2 regions of the Ensifer sp. ENS07 genome follow, and region 2 is predicted to be linked to the other one. Evidence: predicted binding sites of a transcription regulator. Region 2 holds the regulator's gene; the other holds the start of a gene.
The links. Region 2 encodes LexA, which represses DNA repair genes until DNA is damaged. Its sites were predicted from a motif close to TGTTCNNNNTGTGTTCNG; they were not measured.

Region 1 (4,211 bases), on a different contig from region 2:
CATAGACATCGTCGGCTTCGTCGGGAACGAGGACTGCGATCAGCCCTTCGCTGTAGGCTTCCACGTCCGCGACATCGAGAATGCACTTGCCCTTGCCGCCCCTGCTCTTCCCCAGCGACAACAGGCGTGTCAGGCGCGAATAGGCTGGCCGGTCGGTTGGGTAAACGAGGATCGACATGCCATCCACGAGGTCGAGGCGGCAACCGACGACCAGGCGAACGCCGGTCGTCTTGGCAGCCTCCCATGCCCGCACGATCCCAGCCAGCGAGTTGCGGTCGACAACACCGAGGGCCTCGATGCCCAGTTCGGCAGCCCGAGAGAACAGCTCTTCGGCACTCGACGCGCCGCGAAGGAAACTGAAGTGGGTTGTGACCTGGAGTTCGGAATAGTTCATGCGAAGACTCCGTGCATGAACCACCGGTGTGATCCTGTTTCGATGTCGACCCCGTCGCCGGCGCGATAGACCCAATAGCGTTCGCCCACCTCGTCTTCGACGACGAAGTAGTCACGCACGGCCTGCATTTCGCGGGGACGCTGCCACCATTCGCCAAAAATGCGTTCGGGGCCGTCGGCGCGTTTGACGCGACGGCGTTTGCCACGCCAGGTAAACATGGCGGGCGGCTGATCGGGCAGCAACGCGACCACCTCGATACGTTCCGGGTGGGGAAGCAACCGTGTAGGACGTCTCCACTTCGCTGCCCAGTCAGCTCCCGTCTCCTCCGCCGTCGCAGGGATGCGGACTGTGGAGCGTTCGGGGACATCTGAGGCAACAGGCGTCAGGCGATAGAGTCGCTGACCACGATTGCCGAGGATGTCCACCAGCGGGGTGACGTCGACCACCTCCTCTTCGATCAGCGAGGACGCCACTTGCTTCTCTTCGAGAGGCTCGGCCACGATCGCCACGAGGACCAACTTCTCGATCCCGAAACCGGGGTCGATTTTCTCGATGCGATCGCACAACAGTTTCGAGAGACGAGACGGGTCGCGCACAGGCTTGGCGAGACCTGCCCTTAGGCATTGACGTGTGTTATCCACGCGATGGATGACGAGGTCCGACCTGCGGACCCCCAGCCCACGCTTCTCGAGTTCCGCCGTCAGCTGCTCGACCAAGCGTCGGATGTACTTCTCGATCGTCTCCGGCGCGCCGATCGGCTCCTGGAAGTTGCGAGAGACTTCGACAAGCTCGGGTGTTCGGAGAGGTTCGATCGGCTCAGCCACACGCCCGAACAACTGGTCCAGCCGTCGTCCAGGTTCCGGCCCAAAACGTAGTGTCAGGGGAGCGCGGGGCATCGCCGACAATTCCCCAACGGTTTCGACTCCAAGGACTCGCAAACTCTGAATGGTCTCTGACGCCAGTCGTAGACAATGTATGGGAAGACCGAGGACCGCCTTGGCGACCTGGCCGACAGGAACTACTGTCGTTTCTGCGGACGTCAATCTGGCTATCGCGTGTGCGGCACCCCAAGTGTCGGCTACTGCTGCCCGAGCTGTAAGCCCGCGCCCTCTGAGCAAGTTGACAAGGCCTGAGATCAGAAGCTCCTCGCCGCCACGAAGATGGTCTGCGCCTTCCGTGTCCATCACGATGCCGTCGTTATTGTCGACAGCGACAACAGGGCTGTATTGCCTCAGCGCCCAGAGAGCCAATCGTTCGAGAGCCGCGGCATCCGCAGCCGGGTCGGCATCGATCATCACTAGATCGGCAACCACTGCCTGGGCTTTGCTCGCTGGCATTTCGACACGCAGCCCCGACTTGCGAGCGGCCACGTCGGCGGCAGAGACCCACCGTTTTGCTCCCGATCTCGAGATAACCACCAACGGCTTGTCAGCTGGCACGGCTCCCTCGCCATGCCGACGAATACGATCCGTCGGAAGATACGGGAAGTATACAGATACGACCCTTGGCATCACAGGCTCCTATTTCGAACTCAGCACACTCGCCTGCTTTCACTCTCATCAGTTCCGCCAGCCATCGGGCCCTCCCCACGCCCGCCACTGGCAACGGCTCCGACGGCAAGACGCTGATACGCCACCTCGTCGACGAGGCCGTTGGATTTCCGTAGTCGGAAGCTTCCGTCTGCCGTCGCCACCTCCTGACGACCAGTCCGAGACTGCCGGTCTTCTCGGCCGCAAGGTGAAGACGGCGGGAAGCGTTCATCGGTAACCGAACCAGCTCCCCCACGACGGCCGCGAAGCCGCCGAATGACAGGCCTTCTTCCATCGAAGCCAGGACATCCTCGTCCCTGTCGCCTTCGCAATAGATGACGCGGTCTGGATGCAGTCCGGCTTGAGAGACGGCTGGCGCGAACAAGTCGGGGCGCGTCAAACACCACAGAACCTTCCCTTTGGAGCGCGCGGCGATCCCTGCCGCGAATAAGGCTGCGGCCCCGCCATCCACCGTGCCCGCGCCGCCGCCTGCCACTTCATGCAGTGCGCCGAAGGCCAGGCCGCCACCGGGTAACCGCATGTCTATCTCGCGAACGCCGAACGGCAACACGACGGCCTTCCGTCCAGAACCGCCTTCAAGATGCGCGATCCTCTCTCGCAGGTCGTCGATTAGTTTTGAGGCGCGCGCATGCGTCATCATTCGCGAACCTCCTTTTGTTAGCGTTGCAAAGCGGACGTCAGGTCCAAAACGGTTGATGTTCCCTTTCTGTTCCCTTAGAAAGACGGAGTCAAGCGGGGTAAATCAGCAGTGTCGAGGCACCGTTCAGGATGTACGGAGAATTCGCTAAACGAATCAGGACGTAAGGGTCCGCCGGGGCGCTGGGGTCCCACAGGATTTTTTCGGAGAACAGAAACTTGGCCCTAAACCGAAGAGTGTTGAATTCGCGTTCTCGGTATCGAGGAGTGTCGTTGGGATTGTCCGGCGCGGCGCACGCGGTGCCAGAGGTCGCCACCCTGCGGTCCCTCAAGGGCGAGATCGTCGTTGTCGAATGCAAATCATGCCGACTCCACGAGGAAATGGAACGCAAGGTCCTGGTGACCAGATTCACGACAAGCTTCCCGCTTTCGAGACTTCGGCGTTTTGTTGTCGGCGGTTGTGAGCGAATGTGCGCCGACGGTCTGGATCGATGTGACGCCCGTCTGACGTCGAAAGACCCCGATGATTGAGAAGGCCACCGACGAACTTGTTCTCGCCAAATAGGGAACGTGTACGGCAGCCGTGCCTAACCTCGCAATTCTTCTTGGCACCCCAAAATAAGCTCAAATCATCACGCGCAGAGGAGTGACGCCGATCCGGAATGGAAAAGGATGGCCAGTTGCACCTACGCAGACGCCATGGCGGTTGGCGCGCGCACTCGCTTCGGTATCGTTCCCTTGGGCGAAGAGACCAGCCCCGCATCGCTCATCCAGGCGTTCGAGGGTGACCCGGTACTGATCGACTCTCCCGCTTTCAAGTATGCGATATCCGTCGCGGCCGCCTTTTCAGCGTCGGCGGCCTGGAGAGGACCACCCACTCGTGCCGTCCTGTCTCCGATGGAGTTCTGAAAGCCTCGGCGGCCATCGGGTGCTCAGCGCAGGGAGGCATGAACCATCGAGCCCCGATCACGTACACGGCCTCGTCGAACGCAGGCGGCGTCATCGCGGCGGCATCGATGATCGCCTCGATGCCATCGAACCTTTGATTCGCCACCGATAGCTCCCATTGTCGCGATGTCAGTCCAACACGTCGCGGCTACGTCCGTGGCTAGCGAGCGGAGCTTTTCCGCTGATATGAACCGCGTCCGCGGCTGAAGCCGCTGCTGCCTGTGCTGGCGTCCGGGATGGAGCTGCACGGTCACCGTACTGGATGAGCAAGTCCGTGACGATTTAAACCGTGACCCTGCCGGAAGGTCGGGCGCACATTATGTACTGATAGGTCAGAAGAACCGGCATCCCGAGAAGACTACTAAGAACGTCGCGACCGGCATTCATCGTGGAAATCGCACCCACTTCAAGAAGCCTCAGCGAGAAGGTCAACGTGAACAGGACTGAGATCAAGGCAAAAACGCCGAATATGGTCCGCACGGGTCGGAGCTTCACTCTGTTTTCCATGGCGCTCTTCGCGAAGCCTCTTTCGATCTCGGAGGTCCAGTTCGCGTCGAAATATGCGAGTTGTCGAAAGAGCGTCTTCCCCATGGCGAGCGCGAGAACCGCGTACAGTGCCAAAAGCGGAATTTTCACTGTGAGAAGATCGCCGGACGAAAGGAAGGCTGAAAATGCCAACATCA
Region 2 (4,211 bases):
GGTGCACTGAACGGGTCGGCTTTCTTCTCCTTGGACTTGCGGCCCTCGTCGGCGATAATCTCGTCGACCGCCCGCTGGCATTTCATCAGCTCGTCGGCCGCCGGGCCGGTGCCGCGCAGGCTGAGATTCGCGATGACGCGATCTTCAAACGCGATGGCCAAGGCCCGCTTGCGCACGAAGCCCGTCAGGAACTCGGCGTCGGTGACGTTCACGAACAGAAACTTTCCGCTCGCATCACCGGCAGCGGTCGCCGAAGCGCTCCAGGGATCGGTCTTGTCGAAGCGGAAGGTCAGGTCGTACTCTTTGCCGACCTCGAGCGACCTCCAGTCGTCGCTGGCGAAGCTCATATAGAGCGGCGACTCGGAGCCCTTGGGATAGAACCCAAGGCGCAAGGTGACCCCGCCGTCGAATACCGACGAGATGAAGCAGGAGCCCTCCATCGAGGTGTCGGAAGCAACGGTCCAGCCGTCGACATCCTTCCACTTGATGATTTCGGACTCCTCAGCCGCGGCCGATCCCGCGGCGATCAGACAGCTTACCAATCCGACCAGCAATCTACGCATGCAAAACCCCCGTTTGCCCGCATTTTGATAGGTCCCCGCATCGCTGTCGAGGGTGCCTAGCCGATCCCAGGCAATATTTTAGGAATATTCACCTCTCCGCGGCAAGCGGACTGCCCATCACATGGCGAAAGGATCTTTCGATGACTTGGTCTGGCCGCCGCCGGCAAAGGGATCGTTGTTCGGCGCATTGCCACCGGCGCCCGCAAAGGGATCGTTCGCCGCTCCCTGATCGCCATTCGGGATCAAGGCGCTCACCGCCTCCTGGCACTTGAACATCTCGCTTACCGCCTTCATCGAATCACGCAGGCTGAGGCTCGCGACGACGCGCCCCTCGAAGGCCAGCGCCAAGGTGTTCTTGCGAACGAACTCGGTAAAGAAGTCGGTGTTGGAAAAGTTGACGACAAGGGCCTTGGCGCCGGTCAGATCAACACCGAACGCAACGGCCGGCCACTGACGACCACGGTCGAGCTGCAAGGCAACATCGTATTCCCGCTGCGGCTCGATGGATTTCCATTCGGCATTGCCGATCGAAAGAAACGCCAGGTTCGTCGATCCCCGCGGATAAAAGCCGATACGAAGGATAGCGCCGGCGTCATAGCTCGTCGCCGCGTAACACGAGCCTCCCAGGGAAGGATCGGATCCCACCGTCCAGGCGTTGATCCGTTTCCAGATATTCGAACGCCCTTCTTCGGCAGACGCCGCTCCAGCCGTGAGCAACAGGCCGAGCACCACCAACGACAATCTATGCATGCAACCACCCCACTTTCCACGCAAAGTTATCTTTTTTTAGAGGCCTGTCGAGACGGTGAAGGCCCTTCCCCGCAGGGATTTTTGCGCGCCCCAGGCCCGATGCGAAAGCTGGCAGCTCCGATGCATTCTCCGCGCCGGTCCATGAAGAACGGCCGAGACGAGGTTGAGATGGAGCGGCTGGCGCAAATCAGCCACAGCCTGCGGGCAAAGAGCTGTTGAACATGGCAGAGTGATCGCCATGCTTGCTGGACTTCGGAACGAAAGCGCGGTTCACATCGTTTACCAACCCGTAGTCCCACCCCTTCATCAAGTGGACGATCACCGTGCTTGCCGCCCTGCTTCTCGCTTCGATAGTCGCATCGCCCAATATGCCTGACGTCAAGCTCAGTGCCGCGACGGTGGATGAACTCCAGACCGATTTCGAACGGGCCGTGCCGTGCCATCAGATCGATGGACGCAATGTTTGGAAGGGCGCGCTCGCGTTCTACATCCAGTCCTTCGTTTATGACGGCGATACGCCCGTTGCGACCGATGCGGCCGACGCAGTGCTTCCGGAAGACAACAGCGCCGAAACGGTGAAGGAGTTCGAAGACGCCTGCTCGGCCTCGCAAGCGACTTAAGTCTCTCCGCGAAGAGAGCCGCGATTCGTTCGAATCACGCGCGCGACCGGCCTGCCCGGCGCTGTTTTGGGACGCAACCGTCGCCGAAAACCGCCCCGCTCCCGCAAAAGTGACCAATCGCCCCCACAGAAGCAGCCAATTGCCTGAATTCACGGAATTTTAGGCACTTGCGGAACACATATGGAACAGATAGTGTCTGTTCTTGATTTGTTTCACGCCTCTGGAGCGACGTGCCATGCTGACCCGCAAGCAACAGGAATTGCTTCTGTTCATCCACGAACGCATGAAGGAGTCGGGCGTACCGCCGTCTTTCGATGAAATGAAGGATGCGCTCGACCTGGCGTCGAAGTCCGGCATTCACCGTTTGATCACGGCGCTCGAAGAGCGCGGGTTCATTCGCCGGTTGCCGAACCGGGCGCGCGCGCTCGAAGTCATCAAGCTTCCGGAAGCCTACGCCGCCGGCCAGCAACAGCCGCGCAGAGGCTTCTCGCCGAGCGTGATCGAGGGCAGCCTCGGAAAGCCGCCGGCCGCCGCTCCTGCCACGCCGAAGCCGGCGCCGGTCGCCGAAAGCACGTCTGTTTCCGTCCCGGTGATGGGCCGCATCGCTGCCGGCGTGCCGATCTCGGCGATCCAGAACAACACCCATGACATTACCGTTCCGCTCGACATGATCGGCAGCGGCGAGCATTACGCCCTCGAAGTAAAGGGCGATTCGATGATCGAGGCCGGCATCTTCGATGGCGACACGGTGATCATCCGCAACGGCAACTCGGCCAATCCCGGCGACATCATCGTGGCGCTCGTGGACGACGAGGAAGCGACGCTGAAGCGCTTCCGTCGCAAGGGCGCGTCGATTGCGCTCGAAGCGGCCAACCCCGCCTACGAGACGCGCATTTTCGGACCGGATCGCGTGAAAATCCAGGGCAAGCTCGTCGGGCTGATCCGCCGCTACCATTGAATTCCAGGCAGAACGCCGAATCAAAAGAGCCTCGCCACTGAAAGTGGCGAGGCTCTTTCCATTTAAGGCGACCTGAAATCCAGATCGCTTATTCGTGGATCGTGTATTCGCCGAGTTCGCAGAGATCCTGCGTGTCCTCGGTCGTATCGAGGGCCGAGCCTTCCTCGAATTCGAATCGCATGTCGTATTTGCAGACGTCCCGCCCGTCGGCAATGGTGATCTCCATGCTCTCGCCGGGGTTCAGGACCTGCCGACCGAAAACATCGTCTTCCCATTCATTGACGCCGACCGGCGACGTATAGAAATTCGTCAGTACCGCGCCGGTGTTGTTCTTCAGCTGGAAAACCAGGTCGTCCGCGCGCGCCTCCATAGCGGTCGCCGCAAAACACGCCAACGCCGTCAGGATCAGTCTCTTTTTCATTGATGCCATTGCCTCCGTTCTTAATGTTGACGGACGCTACCGATGCGGTTGATCTCAGCGGAGTCATCGTTCCCCCTCTACCGAATTCACCGAAGCGATAAGATCCGACGGAGGCATAGGAGACGTGGCTTGCGCGGACGTGTCGCGAATTTTACCGCGCTGCCCTAAGGCAGAACGCCAAACCAAATTTAACGAGGTGAGATTTTTGGAGGCCTCGCCCGGAATTGAACCGGGGTACAAGGATTTGCAGTCCTCTGCGTCACCACTCCGCCACGAGGCCTCACAGCTCGGATAACCAAGCGTTGGCGCGGATTTAGAATGATTGCAGAAAAACCGCAAGAGGCATTTTCTGAAAAACGCGCCGTCGAATTGCAGGACGGATACTTTCCACAGAACGATCGACGATGTCCGCCGATCGTCTCCCAGCTGATCTCAGCACCAGGGCGTCGGGCGCCCTTCCCACGGCCGCACGAGCCCCTCGGAAACGAGTACACGTCCAAGAGATTGGTCACCGCGGGTGACCAGGCGCAGTTTCTCGCCGGCCTTGGCATCTGATCGCCCTCCCGCCGAGATCAGCCTGAAGTCGCCTGCATTCAGCAATTCGCGCAGGCGCTGCTTGGCGTAGAAGCCGCGCGAACGCTCCTTGTCGCAGCTTGCCTGGCGGATTCGCGGTGCATCGACATCGGCGACGCGGATCGTCTCGCCATGGAAGACGAAGGTCGCGCCATCGATCACGCAGTTGTCGTTGCGAATGCCGCAAAAATAGAACTGATCGGTACGGATGGATGCCGTCTTCACCTCTTCATTCGGCCGCACGAGAGGGGTTGGCGGCGTGACGCCGACATTCACCGACGGCACCGGGGCGGCCAGGACAACCTTCGTCGCCGGGTTGGGCTTCG

Region 1: a site for LexA is predicted at 2,641-2,658, ahead of IB277_RS14705 (ImuA family protein). Genes of this name have one in related genera too.

The regions. Positions count from the first base shown of each region.
Region 1 is NZ_JACVBE010000003.1:462,838-467,048, reverse strand. Features, by position in the region: gene IB277_RS14715 (error-prone DNA polymerase) at 1-394, opposite strand, end outside; gene IB277_RS14710 (DNA polymerase Y family protein) at 391-1,905, opposite strand; gene IB277_RS14705 (ImuA family protein) at 1,823-2,584, opposite strand; gene IB277_RS14700 (hypothetical protein) at 3,811-4,211, opposite strand, start outside.
Region 2 is NZ_JACVBE010000001.1:1,322,340-1,326,550, reverse strand. Features, by position in the region: gene IB277_RS06750 (hypothetical protein) at 1-554, opposite strand, end outside; gene IB277_RS06745 (hypothetical protein) at 681-1,313, opposite strand; gene IB277_RS06740 (hypothetical protein) at 1,637-1,933, shown strand; gene lexA (transcriptional repressor LexA) at 2,169-2,891, shown strand; gene IB277_RS06730 (hypothetical protein) at 2,980-3,321, opposite strand; tRNA gene IB277_RS06725 (tRNA-Cys) at 3,519-3,592, opposite strand; gene IB277_RS06720 (thermonuclease family protein) at 3,745-4,211, opposite strand, start outside.